Regions from separate parts of the Chenggangzhangella methanolivorans genome, predicted to be linked through region 1. Evidence: predicted binding sites of a transcription regulator. Region 1 holds the regulator's gene; the other holds the start of a gene.
The links. Region 1 encodes PhoB, which activates phosphate uptake and scavenging genes when phosphate is short. Its sites were predicted from a motif close to TGTCATNNANCTGTCAT; they were not measured.
Positions count from the first base shown of each region.

Region 1 (9,713 bases):
AGCCCAAGATCATCGCCCGTGACGTCAACGTGCATTACGGCGAGAAGCACGCGCTGAAGAACGTCACGCTCGACGTTCCCGAGAAGGCCGTCATGGCCTTCATCGGACCGTCGGGCTGCGGCAAGTCGACCTTCCTGCGCTGCATCAACCGCATGAACGACACGGTCGCGAGCGCCAAGGTCTCCGGCCTCATCCAGATCGACGACCAGAACATCTACGATCCGAGCCTGGACGTCGTTCAGCTGCGCGCCCGCGTCGGCATGGTGTTCCAGAAGCCGAACCCGTTCCCGAAGTCGATCTACGAGAACGTCGCCTACGGCCCGCGCATCCATGGCCTCGCCAGGAACAAGGCGGAGCTCGACGAGATCGTCGAGTCCTCGCTCAAGAAGGCGAGCCTGTGGAACGAGGTGAAGGACCGCCTTAACGACACCGGCACCGGCCTTTCGGGCGGCCAGCAGCAGCGTCTGTGCATCGCCCGCGCGATCGCGGTGAGCCCCGAGATCATCCTCATGGACGAGCCCTGCTCGGCGCTCGACCCGATCGCGACCGCGCGCGTCGAGGAGCTGATCGAGGAGATCCGACGCAACTACACCATCGTGATCGTGACGCATTCGATGCAGCAGGCCGCGCGCGTCTCCCAGCGCGTCGCCTTCTTCCATCTGGGCATTCTGGTCGAGACGGGCGAGACGGAGAAGATCTTCACGAGCCCGAACGACAAGCGCACCCAGGACTACATCACCGGCCGGTTCGGCTGAGTTTCAGGAGGAGAGCCATGTCGCTCGCCGACAACCACATCGTCTCGTCGTTCGACGACGACCTCAACCAGCTCGCCGACAAGCTCGCCGAGATGGGCGGGCTCTGCGAGAAGCTCGTCGGCGAGTCCGTCGACGCGCTCGTTCGCCGCGACATCCCGCTCGCCCGCCGCGTCATCGAGTGGGACCGCGCGATCGATCGCCTCCAGCATGAGATCGAGGAGCGCGGCATCATGACGATCGCGCGCCGCGCGCCGGTCGCGATCGACCTCCGCCAGGTGGTGGGGGCGCTGCGCATCGCCAACGATCTCGAGCGCATCGGCGACCTCGCCAAGAACATCGCCAAGCGCGTGGTCGCGCTCGACGGCCAGTTCCAGCCGCCCAAGCTCGCCGGCGGGGTTGCGCACATCGCCGACCTCACGCTCGCGCAGCTCAAGGAGGTGCTTGACGCCTACACCCGCCGCGACGACAAGCGCGCGCTCGAGGTGTGGACGCATGACGGCGAGATCGACGCGCTCTATAACTCGCTGTTCCGCGAACTCCTCACCTATATGATGGAGGATCCGCGCAACATCGGCTTCTGCGCGCATCTGCTGTTCTGCGCCAAGAACATCGAGCGCATCGGCGACCACGCCACCAACGTCGCCGAGACGGTGTATTACGTCGTGCACGGCGTCCCGTTGACCGAAGACCGGCCCAAGGCCGACCTCGTCAGCGCGGACTTCGACTGACCCTCGCGACTTCGACCGACTGACCTCAGGAGAGGCCTGGCCGCATGAACCCGCGCGTGATGATCGTCGAAGACGAAGAGCCGCTCACCATGCTGCTCCGCTACAACCTCGAAGCCGAAGGCTACGAGGTCGACAGCGTTGCGCGCGGGGACGAGGCCGAGGTGCGCCTTTCCGAGGCGACCCCCGACCTCATCCTGCTCGACTGGATGTTGCCGGGGGTCTCGGGGATCGAGCTCTGCCGGCGCCTGCGCGCCAAGCGCGAGACCGAACGTCTGCCGATCATCATGCTCACCGCGCGCGGCGAGGAGGGCGAACGCATCCGGGGCCTGGCCACCGGCGCGGACGACTATGTGGTGAAGCCCTTCTCGGTTCCCGAGCTCGTGGCGCGGGTGAAGTCGCTGCTCCGGCGCACCAAGCCCGAGCACGTGTCGCGGACGCTGAAGGCCGGCGACATCGAGCTTGACCGTGAGAACCGGCGCGTGCGTCGGCAGCTGCGGGAGGTCCATCTCGGGCCGACCGAGTTCCGTCTGCTCGAGTTCCTGATGCAGTCCTCCGGCCGCGTCTTCACGCGCGAGCAGCTGCTCGACGGCGTGTGGGGCCGGGACGTCTATATCGACGAGCGCACCGTGGACGTCCATGTCGGGCGGCTGCGCAAGGCGCTGAACCGCGGCCGCAAGCCCGATCCGATCCGCACGGTGCGCGGCGCGGGCTACTCGTTCGACGAAACGTTCTCTCGCGCGAGCTGAGGGTCTTCGATCGTCCCTGAAGCGCCGGTCGTCACGTCGGCGACAGCCGGGAATGCGTGGCGTTCTAAGCGAGCGCCACGCCCAGCCGCATACCCGCGCGAAGGCGCGAGAAGACGGCTCCCGCCGGCGCGAAACAATTGTTGTTAGCCGGCGATTTTTGTCAGATTGCGGTCGAGCGCAGCCGCGGTTTCGCGAAATGCCGGAAGTAGCGGCGTGACTTCCCCCGCGAGATTCTCCGCGCCGTCCGGACCAAGCGCCTTCTGCAGGCTCGCCCAATATTCGGGAATGCGCCGCCAGTCCGCCACCGTCTCGGCGACGATCTCGGGATGGAACTGGACCCCGTAGGCGTTCGCCCCGACCCGCATCGCCTGCACCGCCGCCGCATCGTTCGAGGCGAGCGCGACCGCGTCTTCCGGGAGGCGCGTCACCTCGACGCCATGCCACTGGAACGTCTGGACGCGCTCGGGCAGGCCGGCGAACAGCGGGTCGGCGCGCCCCTCATCGGTCAGGCTGACGTCGCCGAGCCCCACTTCGGGCGAGGCCATCATCTTCGCTTCGCCGCCGAGCGAGACGGCGAGGAGCTGGTGGCCGAGGCAGATGCCGAAATAGGGCCGCTTCAGCTCCGCCACCCAGCGCCGGATCGCGGCCTTCTCGGCGACGAGCCAGGGGTGCTGGTCTTCCTCCCAGACGTCCATCGGGCCGCCCATGACGGCGAGCAGGTCGAAGCCCTTGAGCGGCGGGATCTCGTCGCCGGCGTCGAGCTCGACCGTGGTCCACTCGACGTTCCGGTCGCGCCAGAATTCCCGGAAGGAGCCCGGATGCTCGACCTCAAGGTGCTGGAAGACGAGGACGCGCATGCCGGTCGCTTCCTTCAGCCGTAGCGGTGCAGCGCGGCGCCGTGCGCGCGCAGCCACGCCTCGGCCCGCTCATAGTCGGGGAAGAGCCGCTCGACATTGGCCCAGTAGCGCGGCCCGTGGTTCATCTCGCGGCGGTGCGCCACCTCATGGGCGGCGAGATAGTCGAGGACATAGGTCGGCGCGAGGATCAGGCGCCAGGAAAAGGCGAGGTCGCCGGCCGCCGAGCACGAGCCCCAGCGGCTGGTCGTGTCCTTGATGACGATCTTGCCGATCGTGACTCCGAGCGCCGCCGCGTGGCGGCCCGCCGCCTCGACGAAGGCCTGGCGCGCCTCGCGCTTGAGAAAGTCGGCGACGCGGCGCGGGGCGTGCTCGGGCAGGCCGTAGACCGCGATCTCGGGCTCGCGGCCGCGCTGGCCGGGCTCGATCCGGACGAGGCCGCGCATGCCGGGGCGAAGCGAGATGCGATGCGCGACGCCGCGCAACGGCACGATCTCGCCCGGGGCGAGCGGCACCCGTTCGGGAAGCCGCGCCAGCCGCTGCTCGATCCAGCCGACATGGCGCTCGACGAAGTCGCGCGCGGCCGCCTCGGCGGTGCGCGAGGGCAACGTAAGGGTGACGTCGCGGGTGGCGGAGCGCACGCGCAACGTCATGCGGCGGGCCTGACTCGAGCGGCGCACGGTGACCGCGACCTTCCCGAGCCGCGTGTTGATCAGGAACGAGGCGCCGTCGGCCGCCGTGTCCTGCACGAGGAGAGGTCGGGGCCTGAGCACGCGAAACAGCGACATGAGGCGGCGGGCGCTCGCGATCGTCAAATCAACCGCGCGAATCGGCGGCGAGCCGACTTTAGCCATCCCGATTCCTTCGAGGCGAGCCCCCTCAGCCCCGCTCTGCGACGCCGTCCACGGCTTCCACGATGCGCGCGAGGTCTTCGGGGCGGGAGAGACGATGGTCGCCGTCCTTGATGAGCGTGGTGGTCACGTCGTCCTCGGCGAGCCGCTCGACGAGCTTCAGCGCATGCTCCCACGGCACGTCCGGGTCCGCCATCCCCTGCACAATGTGGACGGGGCAGCCGGTGCGCACCGGCCCGCCGAGCAGAAGATGGTTGCGCCCCTCCTCGATCAGGCGGCGGGTGATCGGGGTCGGGTCGGGCGAGTATTCGCTCGGCCGCTCGTAGACGCCGTCCTCGAGGATCGCGCGGCGCTGGGCGTCCGGGAACCGCTCCCACATCAGCGTCTCGGTGAAGTCGGCCGCCGGCGCGATCAGCACGAGGCCGGAAGGCGGCCTCGGCATCTTGCGCGCGGCCAGCAGCGCGATCCAGCCGCCCATCGACGAGCCGACCAGCACCGGGGCCTCGCCGGCGTGTCGGGCGATCGCCGCAAGGGCGTCCTCGAGCCAGTCGCCGATGGTCCCGTCGCGAAAGGCGCCGCCGGAGGCGCCGTGGCCCGAATAGTCGAAGCGCAGGAACGCCCGACCCGTCTTCGCCGCCCAGACGTCGAGCGCGCTCGCCTTGGTCGCGGTCATTTCCGACAGGAACCCGCCGAGCCAGACCACGCAGGGGCCCTGGCCCTCGCGCCTGAGAACCGCGATCTCGCGGGGCGGCGAGCCGTGGGAGAAGCGGTCGGAGATCGGGTCGGTCAAACTTCGAGGCTCCTTGCCGTTCAGATCGCGCCGATGACCCAGAGCCAGCCGGACACCGAGATCACCGAGAAGCCTGTCGAGACCGCGACCGCCGCGGACGCGGTCGGCTGGCCGACCTTGTAGCGAGCGGCGATCAGATAGGCGTTCACGCCGCAGGGCATGGCGGCGAACAGCACCGCGACGCCCGCCCAGACCGGCGGCACGTCGAGCACGTGGAAGGCGAGCAGCCACACGAGAAACGGGTGCACGACGAGCTTCAGGGCCGAGATGGCGGCCACCGCCTTCATGTCGCTCACGAAGCCGAACTTGGCGAGCGCGAGGCCCATGGCGACGAGCGCGCAGGGGCTCGCCGTCGCGGCGAGCTGGTCGATCAGCGCCCTGGCGGCGCCCGTCGCCTGCACCTGGAAGTGCTGCGCCGCGACGCCCGCGACGAGCGCGATGACGATCGGGTGGGTCACGATCGTCTTGATGAGCCCTTTGGCCATGACGAGCGGCGGGCGGCCGCCTTCGGCCGCCTCGATCAGAACCGTCACCGCCGTCATCATGATCGGCAGGTGGATGGCGAGCAGAAGGAACAGCGGCACCGCGCCGTCGTCGCCGTAGACCTTCAGGATCAGCGGCACGCCGACCAGCACAGTGTTGGCCTGGCCCGCCGAGAAGCCGTGGACCGCGGCCTCCGCCTTGTCGCGCTTGAACACCCGGCGCGCCAGAATCATGGCGACGGTCCAGACCACGATCACGCCGCCGAAATACGCGATCCAGTAGCCCCAGGGGTTTTCGGCCGGCGAGGTGCTGGTCGAGAGCGTCCTGAAGATCAGCGAGGGGATGGCGAGAAGGAAGACATAGTCCGACAGGCCGTCGCCCGCCCGGTCGCCGAGCAGCTTCAGCCGGCCGGTCCCGTAGCCGATCGCGATCAGGCCAAAGGTGGGGAGGACGATGGAGATAAGATCGTTCATGGGATGGACCGAGGCGTAACGTCTCGAAATCGAGCGGTCAACGCATGCGGGGCGCTGACGGAAAGGTTGTGGATTGCTGTCGTACAACCGTGTTTTACGCGATCGGTTTAGCCCATCCTTAAAGTCCTGGAAGTCATCGTCGCGGCACTCTCACTCACGCCCTCGCGACGGAGCATGCGCCAGATGAGCGCCAAGGCGATCCCCGTGGACGACATGCCCGCCCCGCAATCGGCGGATCGGCGCATCGCGGTCGCGGCGCACGAGATCCGCACGCCGCTCGGCGGGATCCTGGCGCTCGCCGACCTGCTGCTCGCCGAAGACCTGTCGGAGGGCGCGCGCGGCCACGCCAACGCGCTGAAGGCGGCGGCCGAGCATCTGTTCGGCCTGTCCACCAGCCTGCTCGGCGGCGCGGTCCCGACCGCGCCGAAGGCGCTCGACGTCGACCTGTTTCTCGCTCGCGTCTCGCCGCCGCTCGCCGCGCGCGCGGCCGTAAAGGGGCTCGCCTTCCGCGCCGTCCGCGCGCCGGGCGCGCCGGACCGCGTGCTCGCCGACGAGGCGGCGCTGCGCCAGATCGTCGACAATCTCGCCGACAATGCGCTCCGCGCGACCGAGTCCGGTTCGGTCGAGCTCGCGATCGAGCGGGTCTCGGGCGACGCCGAGACCGTGACGCTGCGGATCGCGCTCCGCGACACCGGCCCCGGCGTCGGGCCGCGGCCGGAGCTGCTATTCGCGCCCTTCGCGCAAGGGGACGGCGCGCAGGGCGCGGCGGGCCTCGGGCTCGCGGTGGTCGCCGATCTCGCGCGCGGCATGGGCGGCGAGGCGCAGGCCTTCGATCGTCCCTCGGGCGGGGCGGAGGTCGCGGTGACGCTGCGCCTCGGCGCGCTCGACGTGCGCGCCGCCAACGGCCCGATCCGCGTGCTGGTGGCCGAGGACAACGCCATCAACCAGCGCGTGGTGGGCACGCTGCTCGAGCATTTCGGCCATGGCTTCGACGTGGTCGAGAACGGCGCGGCCGCGGTCGCGGCGGTCGGGGGCGGGGACTACGATCTCGTTCTGATGGACGCCGTGATGCCGACCCTCGACGGCCTCGCGGCGACGCGCGCGATCCGCGCGATGGAAGGTCCGGTCGGAGCGATCCGGATCGTCGGGCTGACGGCCCGCGCCTTCGACGAGGACATCGCGGCCTTTCTGGAAGCCGGCGCCGACGCCGTCGTCACCAAGCCGATCTCGGTCGCCGAGCTCTGGCGGGCGATCGACGTCGGCGAGCGCCAGGCGACGGGCTGAGGCGGCGTTCCCATCGAGAACGGGTCCGCTGTGGCGCCGAGCTCGCTCCATCCTTTCTGAGATGGGCGCGCTGCGGCCCGAGCTGACGCGTGAGGAGCGGCGGATCATCGCGCCGCAGCTTCAATAAGCTGGAAAGTCACATCGAAGCGCGTGCGAGGGCGGCCGCCCGCTGACGGCGGCCTCGCCCTTCGCGGCCGAGTCGACGTCCCGAGTGAAGAAAGATGACGCAAACATATCAAATTTAAATATAACGAATCAATATCACGCGAATGTGTCTTGAGATGCCATGTAATCGTAAGCAACGCGTATTGTTTTTCTCGGATCTCGTTGACAGACTCTATTGCAGGTGCAAGGTTTCCATTAACGCGGCGTCTTCGAAGGCGGGGATTTGATGCGTCGGTTCAGCACACTCACGTCATGCGTGCTTTTGGCTCTCGGGGCGGGCCTGGGGCCTTTCGGCGCGCGCGAGGCCGCGGCCGAGCCCACTTCGGGTCTGGAGGATCGCGTGGGGGCCCCGGAGTGCCGCAAGGTTCCGGCGTGCAACACCGAGCCGACCCCGGTCCAGAAACTGAAGATGGGCCAGCCTATGCTCGCCGATTTCTCGTGTCCTTCCGGAACGTACTTCTGGAACTGGTCGGCGATCGTCGGGAAGCACGTGTTCGTCACGTTGAAAAGCACGAAGCTGGACAAGAAGAACCGCGAGATCGGCGCGACCTTCGAATACTTCGCGCAGTCGGGAAACGGGTCAGGCAAAGCGAAGGTTTACCTGGCCTGTTCCAAGAGGTCGTTCTCCAAAGGGGGCCTTCAGCACCGTCGGGTGGGCTACGGGTGGAACCCGCATGAGAGGAGCTAGCGGCTCGTTCGCTGCTCTGAAATGGCGTGTCGGCTCATTTGCGTGACTGGGGAGACAAAGTCGTGAGCAAGATCAGGATGACCGGCCGGTCGTTTTTTCGGTGCTGCGGCCTCGCGGCGTTCGCTTTGATGGCGCTGATGCTCGACGCCAGGTCCGCAAAGGCCGACGTCTGCGATAACAGCAACATCCCGCAATGCTACGTGCAGACCGACACCGGCGAGCTCAAGGCCGATCGAAGCGAATATATGAACGTGTACTGCCCCGCCGGCATGTATGCCTGGGGCGGGTGGAGCGACAGCTGGTCAAGCAGCTGGCATATCATTACGCGCAACCCCATCGGCGATAACTTAAACAGTCTCGACTTTCTGCTTAGCAACACCTCGGTCCATTCGAACAGGTGGTCGATCTCGATCGCGTGCTCGCCGATCAATCCAAACGGCTCCTGCAACGGGGCGAGCAAGGAAGTCAGCGATCCGGGCTGCCCGGAATCGAACAGGCAGACGGAGTGCCAGCCGGCGGACAATTGCTGGGTGACCTGGAACGAGCAGTGCGTCAACGGCGACACGGTCACCAACTACTTCTGCTCGCAAGCCCTCTTCGTCACGACCTGCTTCAGCTGCGAGGCGTCGTCTGGCGCCGGCAAGCCTGAATGAGGCGCAAGACTCCGCCGATCAAGACGCAGCTGATCAAGACGTCGCTGATCAAGATTTGGCCGATCCGGCTCGGCTTGGCGGCATGTCTGGGGCTGTTCTTCGCGACGGCCCAGGCGTATGCCGAAGACCGGCAGCCGGTCCTGACGGCGGACCAGGTCCGGCAGATCGTTCGCGACTATCTGATCAGCAATCCCGAAGTGCTGGCCGAAGCGGCGCAGAACTACAAGAAGCAGCAGCAGGAGAAGGCGGCGGCTCAGGCGAGAGCGAAGATCGCCGAGCAGCGCGCCGCGATCTTCGATCCGAAAGCCGCGTCCATCGGTCCGGAGACCGCGAAGGTCACGATCGTCGAATTCTTCGACTTCCGTTGCGGCTATTGCAAAAAGATGCTGCCGACGCTCCATAAGGTCGTGGCGGACAGTTCCGACGTTCGCGTCATATTCAGGGACCTGCCGATCCTGGGGCCGGGCTCGCGCGTCGCGGCCACGGCGTCGATCGCCGCGCGCAGGCAACGACCGGAGCGCTATCTCGACCTGCATCGCGCGCTGTTCGAGACAAACGACCTGTCGGAAGCAAGCGTCGTCGCCGCCGCTACCCGCCTTGGCCTCGACGGCGAGCAGTTGCGCAAGGACATGGCGGATCCGGCGATCAAGGCCGAGCTGGACGCCAATGCGGAGCTTGCTCGAGGCCTGGGGGTCACCGGAACGCCGGCGCTTATTCTCGGCGACAGCTTGATCCAAAGCTCCCTTCAGGAGGGAGATCTGCTGCAGCGGATCGACGCGATCCGGAAATCCTGCTCAGCGGCTGCGTGCTGACCCAGCGCCGGATCCTTGTCCATCGGATCAGACGCCCCAAGGCGAGCCGGGGCGGGGCGTCGAGCCGTTCGCGCCGAACCTGCGGGCCAAGCCGAACTCACCAGGCGTCGGTCTGCTGCGGGGCCGCGACCCCGCGTTCCTGACGTCCGTCGCGCTCATGGACGATGCGGCGCTTCAGATAGAGACCCGGATCGTCCGGCAAGGTCTCGAGCCAGCGCTGCGAGGCCGCCATGGTCTTGAGCGACATCGGCGCAAGGCGGTGGGCGAGCTGCTCGGGCGGCCGCGCGACGTTGCGATTGGCCTCGCCGGTGCGGCCAGCGCCCGCGCCGGAGCCGACCGAGCCGCTCGCCTTGCCGGGTTCGTCGGCGCGGTCCGACGGGCCGCCGCTTCCCTCGCGCAGCACGCGGCTCGGCCCGGCGTTCACGGCGCGC
Region 1 covers NZ_JBHRXS010000003.1:142,122-151,834, reverse strand. The annotation lists gene pstB (phosphate ABC transporter ATP-binding protein PstB) at 1-755, shown strand, start outside; gene phoU (phosphate signaling complex protein PhoU) at 773-1,483, shown strand; gene phoB (phosphate regulon transcriptional regulator PhoB) at 1,528-2,229, shown strand; gene ACFOWB_RS01100 (type 1 glutamine amidotransferase) at 2,373-3,086, opposite strand; gene ACFOWB_RS01095 (M48 family metallopeptidase) at 3,101-3,871, opposite strand; gene ACFOWB_RS01090 (alpha/beta hydrolase) at 3,963-4,724, opposite strand; gene ACFOWB_RS01085 (AEC family transporter) at 4,745-5,680, opposite strand; gene ACFOWB_RS01080 (response regulator) at 5,864-6,964, shown strand; gene ACFOWB_RS01075 (hypothetical protein) at 7,356-7,817, shown strand; gene ACFOWB_RS01070 (hypothetical protein) at 7,880-8,470, shown strand; gene ACFOWB_RS01065 (DsbA family protein) at 8,545-9,282, shown strand; gene ACFOWB_RS01060 (hypothetical protein) at 9,380-9,713, opposite strand, start outside.

Region 2 (9,713 bases), on a different contig from region 1:
TCGAGGCGATGCTGACGAGCTTCGTGCCGCGTTCGGCTAAGTGCCTCGTGCTGGTGAACGGCGCCTACGGGCTCCGCGCCAAGAAGATCCTGGACATCGCGGGCCGCGCCGCCGTCGTGCATGAGACCGCGGAAGACACCCCTCCGGACCTCGCCGAGATCGAGCAGATCCTCGAGGCCGACGCCGCGATCACCCACGTCTTCGTCGTCCATTGCGAGACCACGAGCGGCATCCGCAATCCCGTCGAGGCGGTGGCCGCGCTCGTGAAGCGCCACGGACGGCGCCTCCTCATCGACGCCATGAGCGCCTTCGGCGCGCTGCCGCTCGACGCCCGCGAGGTGACGTTCGACGCGGTCGCGGCCTCGTCGAACAAGTGCATCCAGGGGGTGCCGGGCCTCGGCTTCGTGCTGGCGCGGGCCTCCGCGCTCGAGGAGACCAAGGGGAACGCCACCACGCTGGTGCTCGACCTCCACGACCAGCACCAGGCGATCTCCAAGACCGGCCAGTATCGCTTCACGCCGCCGATCCACGTCATCGTGGCGTTTCATCAGGCGCTGCAGGAGTTCTGGGCCGAGGGCGGGGTCGCGGGCCGCGGCGAGCGCTACGCCGACAACGCCCGCATCCTGATCGACGGCATGGCGCGGCTCGGCTTCGAGACGCTGCTGCCGGCGGCGCGCCAGGCCCCGATCATCGTGACGTTCCGGATGCCGGCCGACGAGCGCTTCGCGTTCCAGCGCTTCTACGACGCGCTGAAGGACCGCGGCTACGTGATCTATCCGGGCAAGCTGACGGTCGCGGAAAGCTTCCGCATCGGCTGCATCGGCGATCTCCACGCGGCCGACATGAGCGCCTTCGTGGGCGTGGTGGCCGAAGTGCTCGACGAAATGGGCGTGGGGCTCAAGACGGCGGCGTGAACGACGCCTTGGGGCGCGCGAAGTGCGTGCTTCGAGACGGCCCTCCGGGCCTCCTCAGCATGAGGGATGTTGAGGACGCCGGGAGCGCAGCAGTTCAACGGTCCTCATCCTGAGGAGGCTTCCGGAGGAAGCCGTCTCGAAGGACGCAGTTGATCGATGCAGGTCTTTTTGAAACGGGAGCTTCCGGGATGAACATGCACGTGAACATCGGCTCCGACGTCCTCGCCAACGGGCGCACGTATCGACGGCCCGAAAAGCCCGTCGTCGTCATCTGCGTCGACGGCTCCGAGCCCGGCTACATCGAGGCCGCGATCGAGGCCGGCCTCGCGCCGAACCTCGACAGGCTGATGAAGACCGGCGCCTCGACCACCGCGCTCTCGGTGATCCCGAGCTTCACCAACCCCAACAACCTCTCGATCATCACCGGCCGCCCACCCTCGGTGCACGGCATCGCCGGCAACTTCTTCTTCGACCGCGAGAAGGACGAAGAAGTGATGATGAACGACGCGAAGTTCCTGCGCGCGCCCACCATCCTCGCCGAGCTCCAGAAGGCCGGCATGAAGGTCGCGATGGTGACGGCCAAGGACAAGCTGCGCACGCTGCTCGGCAAGGGCCTCGATTTCTCGAAGGGGACCGCGATCGCCTTCTCGTCGGAGAAGGCCGACCGCGCGAACATGGCCGAGAACGGGATCGAGGACGTGCTCGACTTCGTCGGCAAGCCGCTGCCCGAGGTCTACAGCGCCGACCTCTCCGAATTCGTCTTCGCCGCGGGCGTGAAGCTGCTGAACGGCTTCCGGCCGGACGTCATGTATCTGTCGACCACCGACTACGTGCAGCACAAGGCGGCGCCGGGCTCGGAGTTCGCCAACAGCTTCTATGCGATGTTCGACCGTTACGTCGGCGAACTCGACGCGGCCGGCTGCACGCTCGTCATGACCGCCGACCACGGCATGAACGACAAGCATCTCGCGGACGGCTCGCCCGACGTCATCTATCTGCAGGAGATCCTCGACGAGAAGCTCGGCGCGGGCGTCACGCGCGTCATCCTGCCGATCACCGACCCTTACGTCGCGCATCACGGCGCATTGGGCTCCTTCGCCACCGTCTATGTCGATCCCAAGCACCGCGAGGCGGTGGTCGAGATCGCCAGGAACATCGAGGGCGTCACGGTGGCGATCCCGGCCATCGAGGCGTGCAAGCGCTTCGAGCTTCCGGCCGACCGCATCGGCGACGTCGTGGTGCTGTGCGACCGCCATAAGGTGCTCGGTACGTCGGCCGCGCGCCACGACCTTTCGGGCCTCACCGAGCCGCTGCGCAGCCATGGCGGGCTCACCGAACAGGTCGTGCCGATGATCGCGAACCGGCCGATCGAGGTCCCCGAGGGCCGCACGCTTCGCAACTTCGACGTCTTCGACGTCGCGCTGAACCTGGTGCGGTGAAACACGACCGTCATGCCCGCTTTTGCGGGCATCCACGACTTCTGAACCGCCACGCTTCACGACCAAGTCGTGGATACCCGGCTTCGCCGGGCATGACGGCGGAGACACGGAAAGCGAGCCGATGAACGCCAACGTCAAGCCGCCCTTCCGCCGCGAGGCCATGCGGATCGCGGGCAAGCTCGTGCAGACCGACGACATCGTCGAGGTCTTCAACCCCTACGACAATTCGGTCGTCGGCACCGTGCCGGCGGCGCGCGCCGAGCATGTGCGCGAGGCTTTCCAGAAAGCCCGCGCCTTCAAGCCGAAGCTGACCCGCTACGAGCGCCAGCAGATCCTGCAGCGCACGGCCGAACTCCTGCGCGACCGTCGGGAAGACTTCGCCCGCCTCATCGTCGCCGAGACCGGGCTCTGCTGGAAGGACGGGCTCTACGAGGCGAGCCGCGCCTACGACGTCTGGTCGTTCGCCGCGCAGCTCACCATCAAGGACGACGGCGAGATCTATTCCTGCGACATCTCCCCGAACGGCAAGGCGCGCAAGATCTTCACGACGCGCACGCCGCTCTTGGGCGTCATCTCCGCCATCACGCCGTTCAACCACCCGCTCAACATGGTGAGCCACAAGCTCGCGCCGGCGATCGCGACCAACAACCGCCTGGTGCTGAAGCCGACCGAGCTCACGCCGCTCACCGCGCTCGCGCTCGCCGACGTGCTCTACGAGGCGGGCCTGCCGCCCGAGATGCTGTCGGTCGTGACCGGCAACCCGTCCACCATGGGCGACGCCATGATCACCGACCCCGACGCCGACCTCGTGACCTTCACGGGCTCGGTGCGAGTGGGCAAGCACATCGCCAACACGGCCGGGTACAAGCGCATCGTGCTCGAGCTCGGCGGCAACGATCCGCTGATCGTCATGGAGGACGCCGACCTCGACAAGGCCGCCGAGCTTGCGGTGACGGGCGCGACCAAGAACTCCGGCCAGCGCTGCACGGCGGTGAAGCGCATCCTGGTGGTGAACGCGGTCGCCGACGAGTTTTCGCGGCTCGTGGTCGAGAAGGCGAAGAAGCTGAAGTCCGGCGACCCGATGGATCCCGCGACCGACGTCGGCACGGTGATCAACGAGCGCTCCGCGATCCTGTTCGAGAACCGTGTGAACGACGCCGTCTCCAAGGGCGCGGAGGTGCTGCACGGCGCGCCGCGCAAGGGCGCGCTGTTCGCCCCGACGGTCGTGGACAACGTGCCCTACGACTGCGAGCTCGTGCACGAGGAGACCTTCGGGCCCGTGATCCCGATCGTGCGCTGCCCGGACGACATCGCGGAGGTCATCCGCATCTCGAACTCGACGGACTACGGCCTCTCCTCGGGCGTGTGCACCGATCGGCTCGACTACGTGTCGCGCTTCGTGGCCGAGCTCGAGGTTGGCACGGTCAATGTCTGGGAAGTCCCGGGCTACCGGATCGAGATGTCGCCCTTCGGCGGAATCAAGGATTCGGGCCTTGGCTACAAGGAAGGCGTCGTGGAGGCGATGAAGAGCTTCACAAACGTACGAACCTGGTCGATGCCCTGGGCGGCGTAAGTTTAGGCGAAGTGACTAAAAACACTTCTTGTCAATGAAGTGTCACAGAGGTCCAATATAAGAAGACGTTACTTTTTATTTGGCCGCTTAGCGGCGTCGAACACAGGGATATGCGACGGTGAAGACGTGGATCTTGGCCGGCATTACGGCCGCTCTTGCGCTTTCGACGCCAAACGTTGCTTTCGCCGACAAGGCGAAGGTGACGGTCTATACGGCGCTCGAAAACGACCAGCTCAAGACCTTCAAGTCGGCGATCGAGACGGCCGTGCCCGAGGCCGAAGTGGTGTGGGTGCGTGACTCGACCGGCGTCATCACCGCCCGCTTCCTCGCCGAGAAGGACAATCCGCGCGCCGACATGGTGATCGGGCTCGCGGCCTCCTCGCTGCTGATGTTCGAGAAGGCGGGCCTGCTCGAGCCCTACAAGCCCGCCGGCGTTGACAAGCTGAAGCCCGAGTTCCGCGACTCCAAGGAGCCCTATGCCTGGACCGGCATGGACGCGTTCCTCGGCGCGGTCTGCTTCAACACGGCGGAAGCCGGCGGGGTCGCGGCCCCGAAGTCCTGGAAGGATCTGCTGAAGCCCGACTTCAAGGGCAAGATCGTGATGCCGCATCCGGCGTCGTCGGGCACCGGCTATCTCATGGTCGCGGGTTGGCTCCAGTCGATGGGCGAGGACGCCGGCTGGCAGTTCATGGACGGGCTGCACGAGAACATCGCCGCCTATCTGCACTCGGGCTCGGCGCCTTGCGTCCAGGCCGCGCGCGGCGAGCAGCTCGTCGGGCTCGCGCTCGACATGCGCGGCGCCTCCGAGAAGACCAAGGGCGCGCCGATCGAGGTCATCTTCCCCGAAGGCGGCGTCGGCTGGGACATGGAGGCCGCGGCGATCGTGAAGGGAACCAAGAACGCCGAGGCCGCCAGGAAGATCGCCGACTGGGTCGCGACCGAGGACGCCAACAAGCTGTTCGCCAAGACCTACGCCGTGGTGGCCTATCCGGGCGCCGACAGCCCGCCCGCCAACTATCCGGCCGGCGCCGACAAGGCCATGATCAAGAACGATCTCGGCTGGATGGCGGACAACCGAGAGCGCGTGCTCGCCGAGTGGTCGAAGCGCTACGAGTCCAAGGCCGCGCCGAAGAAGTAAGCGCTCAGGCGTCTCGGAGCAGGCGTTGCGCGTGCTTCGAGACGCCCTTCGGGCTCCTCAGCATGAGGAATGTTGAGGACGCCATTCTGGAGTGGGAAATCCGCCCACCTCCCTCATGCTGAGGAGCCTTGGCGAAGCCGAGGCGTCTCGAAGCACGCAGTTCCTCGAGACAGCGACGCGACAGAGGATCGAGCCATGACCGCATCCCAGCCGATCGCAGATCCGTTCCTGAGCGTCCGCGGCCTGCGGAAGAGCTACGGCGCCTTCACGGCGCTCGAAAACATCGACCTCGACGTCGCGCGCGGCGAGTTCGTGTCCTTCCTCGGGCCGTCGGGCTGCGGAAAGACCACGCTGCTGCGCGCGATCGCCGGCCTCGACCCGCAGGACGAGGGCTCGATCCATATCGGGGGCCGCGACGTCTCGAAGGCGCCGCCGTCCGAGCGCGACTTCGGCATCGTGTTCCAGTCCTACGCGCTGTTTCCGAACCTGACCGTCGCGAAGAACGTCGGCTACGGCCTCGTCAATCGCAGCCGGCCGCGCAAGGAGATCGCCGAGCGCGTCGCCGAGCTTCTGGCGCTGGTCGGCCTGCCGGATCAGGGCGAGAAGTTTCCGGGCCAGCTTTCCGGCGGCCAGCAGCAGCGCGTCGCGCTCGCCCGGGCGCTCGCGACCTCGCCCGGCCTGCTGCTGCTCGACGAGCCGCTTTCGGCGCTCGACGCCAAGGTGCGCGTGCGGCTGCGCGACCAGATCCGCGATCTCCAGCAGCGGCTCGGCGTCACCACCATCATGGTGACGCACGACCAGGAGGAGGCGCTCGCCATGGCCGACCGCATCGTGGTGATGAACCACGGCGTGATCGAGCAGGTCGGCGCGCCGTCCGAAATCTATGGCGCGCCCAGAACCCCCTTCGTGGCGGACTTCGTCGGCCACATGACGTTCCTCGACGGCGTCCTCGCGGGTCCGCGCCGGGTGCGGGTCGGCGGCATCGAGTTCACGGTCGCCGAGGACGCGCAAGGCTCGGTCGGCGCGCCCGTGCGGCTCGCGCTGCGGCCCGAGACGGCGCGGCTGCAGGGGCTCGACGACGCCACCCCCAACCGCTTCGAGGCGCGGATCGGCGAACTCGCTTTCCTCGGCTCCTTCTGTCGCGCGCGGCTGGAGCCGACCGGCTCCAGCGGCCTCGTCATCTCGGCCGACGTGCCCGCCAACGCCATGCGCGACCTCGGCCTCGCCGAGGGCGACGTGCGGCCGGTGGCGTTCCCGCCCGACAGCCTCCGGGTGTTCCCGGGCGCGCCGTCGTGAGCGAGATCGCCGCCCGGATGCCGGCCATCGCTCCGGCCAAGGCCCCGCGCGCGGCGCCGATCGTCAGCGAGCGGCAGGCGGCGGGTCTGATGATCGCGGCGATCGCCGGCGTCCTCGTCCTCATCATCGCGCTGCCGCTCTGGGCGCTTCTGTCGAAGAGCGCGCAGAACACCGACGGCCAGTTCGTCGGGCTCGCGAACTTCCTGGCCTATGCCGGCAACCCGACGCTGATGGCGTCGCTCGTCAACAGCGTGTGGGTCTCGGGGCTCGCGACCGCGATCGTGATCCCGCTCGCCTTCGGCTTCGCCTATGCGCTGACCCGCTCCTGCGCGCCGCTCAAGGGGGCGCTTTACGCCGCCGCGCTTCTGCCGATCTTCGCGCCCTCGCTGCTCGCGGGCCTTTCGCTCATCTATCTCTTCGGCAACCAGGGGCTTTTGAAGTCCTGGATGATGGGCCGCTCGCTCTACGGGCCGATCGGCATCGTGATGGCGGAGGCGCTCTACACCTTCCCGCACGCGCTGCTGATCCTCACCACCGCGCTCTCGCTGTCCGACGGTCGCCTGCGCGAGGCGGCCGACGCCATGGGCACGAGCCGCGCCCGCATCTTCTGGACCATCACCCTGCCGGGCGCGCGCTACGGACTGATCTCGGCCGCCTTCGTCGTGTTTACGCTCGTCATCACCGACTTCGGCATCCCGAAGGTGATCGGCGGCCAGTTCGACGTGCTCGCCACCGACGCCTACCGGCAGGTCGTCGGCCAGCAGAACTTTCCGATGGGCGCGGTGGTGGGCATCGTCCTGCTCGTTCCGGCGATCGCCGCGTTCTTCGTCGATCGCCGAGCGCAGAAGCGCCAGACGGCGCTGCTCTCGGCACGCGCCGTGCCCTACCGTCCCAAGCCCGACCGGCGCCGCGACCTCGGCCTGTTCGCTTTCGCGGGCCTGATCGCGCTCCTCATCGTCGCGACCTACGGCGTCGCGGCATGGGGCTCGTTCGTGCGCTACTGGCCCTACAACCTGTCGCTGACGCTCGCCAATTACGACTTCGCCAATGTCGAGCCGACCGGCTGGGACGGCTACTTCAATTCGCTGAAACTCGCCGGCCTCACCGCGCTCGTGGGCGCGCCGCTGGTCTTCGTCGGGGCCTATCTGATCGAGAAGATCCGCGTCTTCCCGCGCCTGCGGGGCTTCGCGCATTTCCTCGCCATGCTGCCGATGGCGGTGCCCGGCCTCGTGCTCGGCCTCGGCTACGTGTTCTTCTTCAACGCCTCGTGGAACCCGCTCAACGTGTTCTACGGCACGCTGACCGTTCTGGTGATCAACACCGTCGCGCATTACTTCACGGTGGCGCACATCACGGCGCTGACGAGCCTCAAGCAGCTCGATCCCGAGTTCGAGGCGGTGGCGGCCTCGCTGAAAGTTCCGTTCTGGCGCACGTTCTCCCGCGTCACCGCGCCGATCTGCATGCCGGCGATCCTCGACATCGCGGTCTATCTCTTCGTCAACGCCATGACGACGGTCTCGGCCGTGATCTTCCTCTACGGCGCAGACACCAAGCTCGCCTCGATCGCGATCGTGCACATGGACGAGGCCGGCGCCGTGGCCTCCGCCGCCGCGATGGCGACCGTGATCATGGCGACCGCCATCGGCGTGAAGATCCTCCACGTCGTCCTGACGTGGCTCGTGTTCGGACGCCTGCAGAAATGGCGCGAGCGGTGAGCGCGAAGGCGCGGCTCGTCGCCGAATCCGAGAGCGACACCAACCTCACGGACCGCCGCGCCGCCTGGCAGGCGAGCGCGCTCGACGGCGAGACCCGCGCGCTGCTCGCCCGCGACGAACGCGGCTTCCTGCGCCAGTCGGTCTCGACGCCCTGCCTCAACGCGATCGCCAAGGCCGAAGGGATCTGGATCGAGGACGTCGCCGGGCGCCGCTACATGGATTTCCACGGCAACAACGTCCACCACATCGGATACGGCCATCCGAGGCTGAAGGCCGCGATCGCGGCGCAGATGGACGCGCTGCCGTTCGCGCCGCGCCGCTACGCCTGCGAACCCGCGGCGATGCTCGCCGAAAAGCTCGGCCAGATCACGCCGGGGACATTGTCGAAGGTGCTGTTCACCACCGGCGGCTCGGACGCGGTGGAGCTTGCGGTCAAGATCGCGCGCGCCGCGACCGGCCGCACCAAGACGCTGTCGTTCTGGGACGCCTTCCACGGCGCGGGCGTCGGCGCCGGCGCGATGTCGGGCGAGGCGCTGTTCCGGTCGGGGCCCGCCGCGCCCATGGTGGCGGGCGCGCTCCATGTCGCGCCCTTCGGCGGCGGTTCGCGCTGCCCCTACGGCGGCCGGACGCCGGAGGAGAGCGGCGCGGCCTGCGCGCGGATGATCGACTATGTGCTCTCGCGCGACCCGGACGTCGCGGCGCTCGTCGCCGAGCCGACGCGCGCGGTTCCTTACGTCGCGCCGCCGGGTTTCTGGGCGCAGGCGCGCGGGATCTGTGACCGCCACGGCGTGAAGCTGATCTTCGACGAGATCCCGACCGGGCTCGGCAAGACCGGAAAAATGTTCTCCTGCGAGCATGACGGCGTCGTCCCCGACATCATCGTGCTCGGCAAGGCGCTCGGCGGCGGCATCCTGCCGATCGCGGCCGTCGTGGCGCGGCCCGAGCTCGACGTCGCGCAGGACTGGGCGTTCGGGCACTACACCCACGAGAAGAACCCGGTGACGACCCGCGCGGCGCTCACCACGATCGAGATCATCGAGGACGAGGGTCTGGTGGAGAACGCCGCCGCGGTCGGCGCTTACGCGCTCGAGCGCCTGTCGGAGCTGGCGGATCGCCTCGACGTCGTGCGCGACGTCCGGGGCCGGGGACTGCTGATCGGCTTCGACATCGTGACCCCGGACGGCGCGCCCGACGGCGACCTCGCCGAGGAGGTCCTCTACCGAGCGCTTGATCTCGGCCTGTCGTTCAAGACCACGATGGGAAACGTCGTGACCCTCACCCCGCCCCTGACCCTGACCCGCGACGAGATGGCCGACGCGCTCGACCGCCTCGAACAGGCGATCGACGGGGCGGTGGCGGGGCGGAGTTAGGGAACGCCGCATCGGGCCGTCTGCGTGCTTCGAGACGCCGGCCGCCGGCCGGCTCCTCAGCATGAGGACCGTTCTTGCTTGCCAGACCTTAGCTTTCTCGGACCTCCGGCCGTCCTCATGCTGAGGAGGCCCGAAGGGCCGTCTCGAAGCACGCAGTCGGCTTCCGCCCCTCCTCAGTCGAAGCCGGCCGCGCCCTTCTCCGCCATCACCACCTGGGCCTCGGCGACGAGCGTCGCGAGCGCGTCGGGCGAGGGCATGTCCTCGGTGA
Region 2 covers NZ_JBHRXS010000016.1:300,042-309,754, reverse strand. The annotation lists gene ACFOWB_RS23415 (2-aminoethylphosphonate--pyruvate transaminase) at 1-914, shown strand, start outside; gene phnA (phosphonoacetate hydrolase) at 1,109-2,353, shown strand; gene phnY (phosphonoacetaldehyde dehydrogenase) at 2,475-3,926, shown strand; gene ACFOWB_RS23400 (putative 2-aminoethylphosphonate ABC transporter substrate-binding protein) at 4,045-5,064, shown strand; gene ACFOWB_RS23395 (putative 2-aminoethylphosphonate ABC transporter ATP-binding protein) at 5,260-6,360, shown strand; gene ACFOWB_RS23390 (putative 2-aminoethylphosphonate ABC transporter permease subunit) at 6,357-8,075, shown strand; gene pbfA ((R)-1-hydroxy-2-aminoethylphosphonate ammonia-lyase) at 8,072-9,445, shown strand; gene ACFOWB_RS23380 (SCO family protein) at 9,619-9,713, opposite strand, start outside.
Region 2: the regulator PhoB is predicted to act here: its motif matches at 3,956-3,972, upstream of ACFOWB_RS23400 (putative 2-aminoethylphosphonate ABC transporter substrate-binding protein).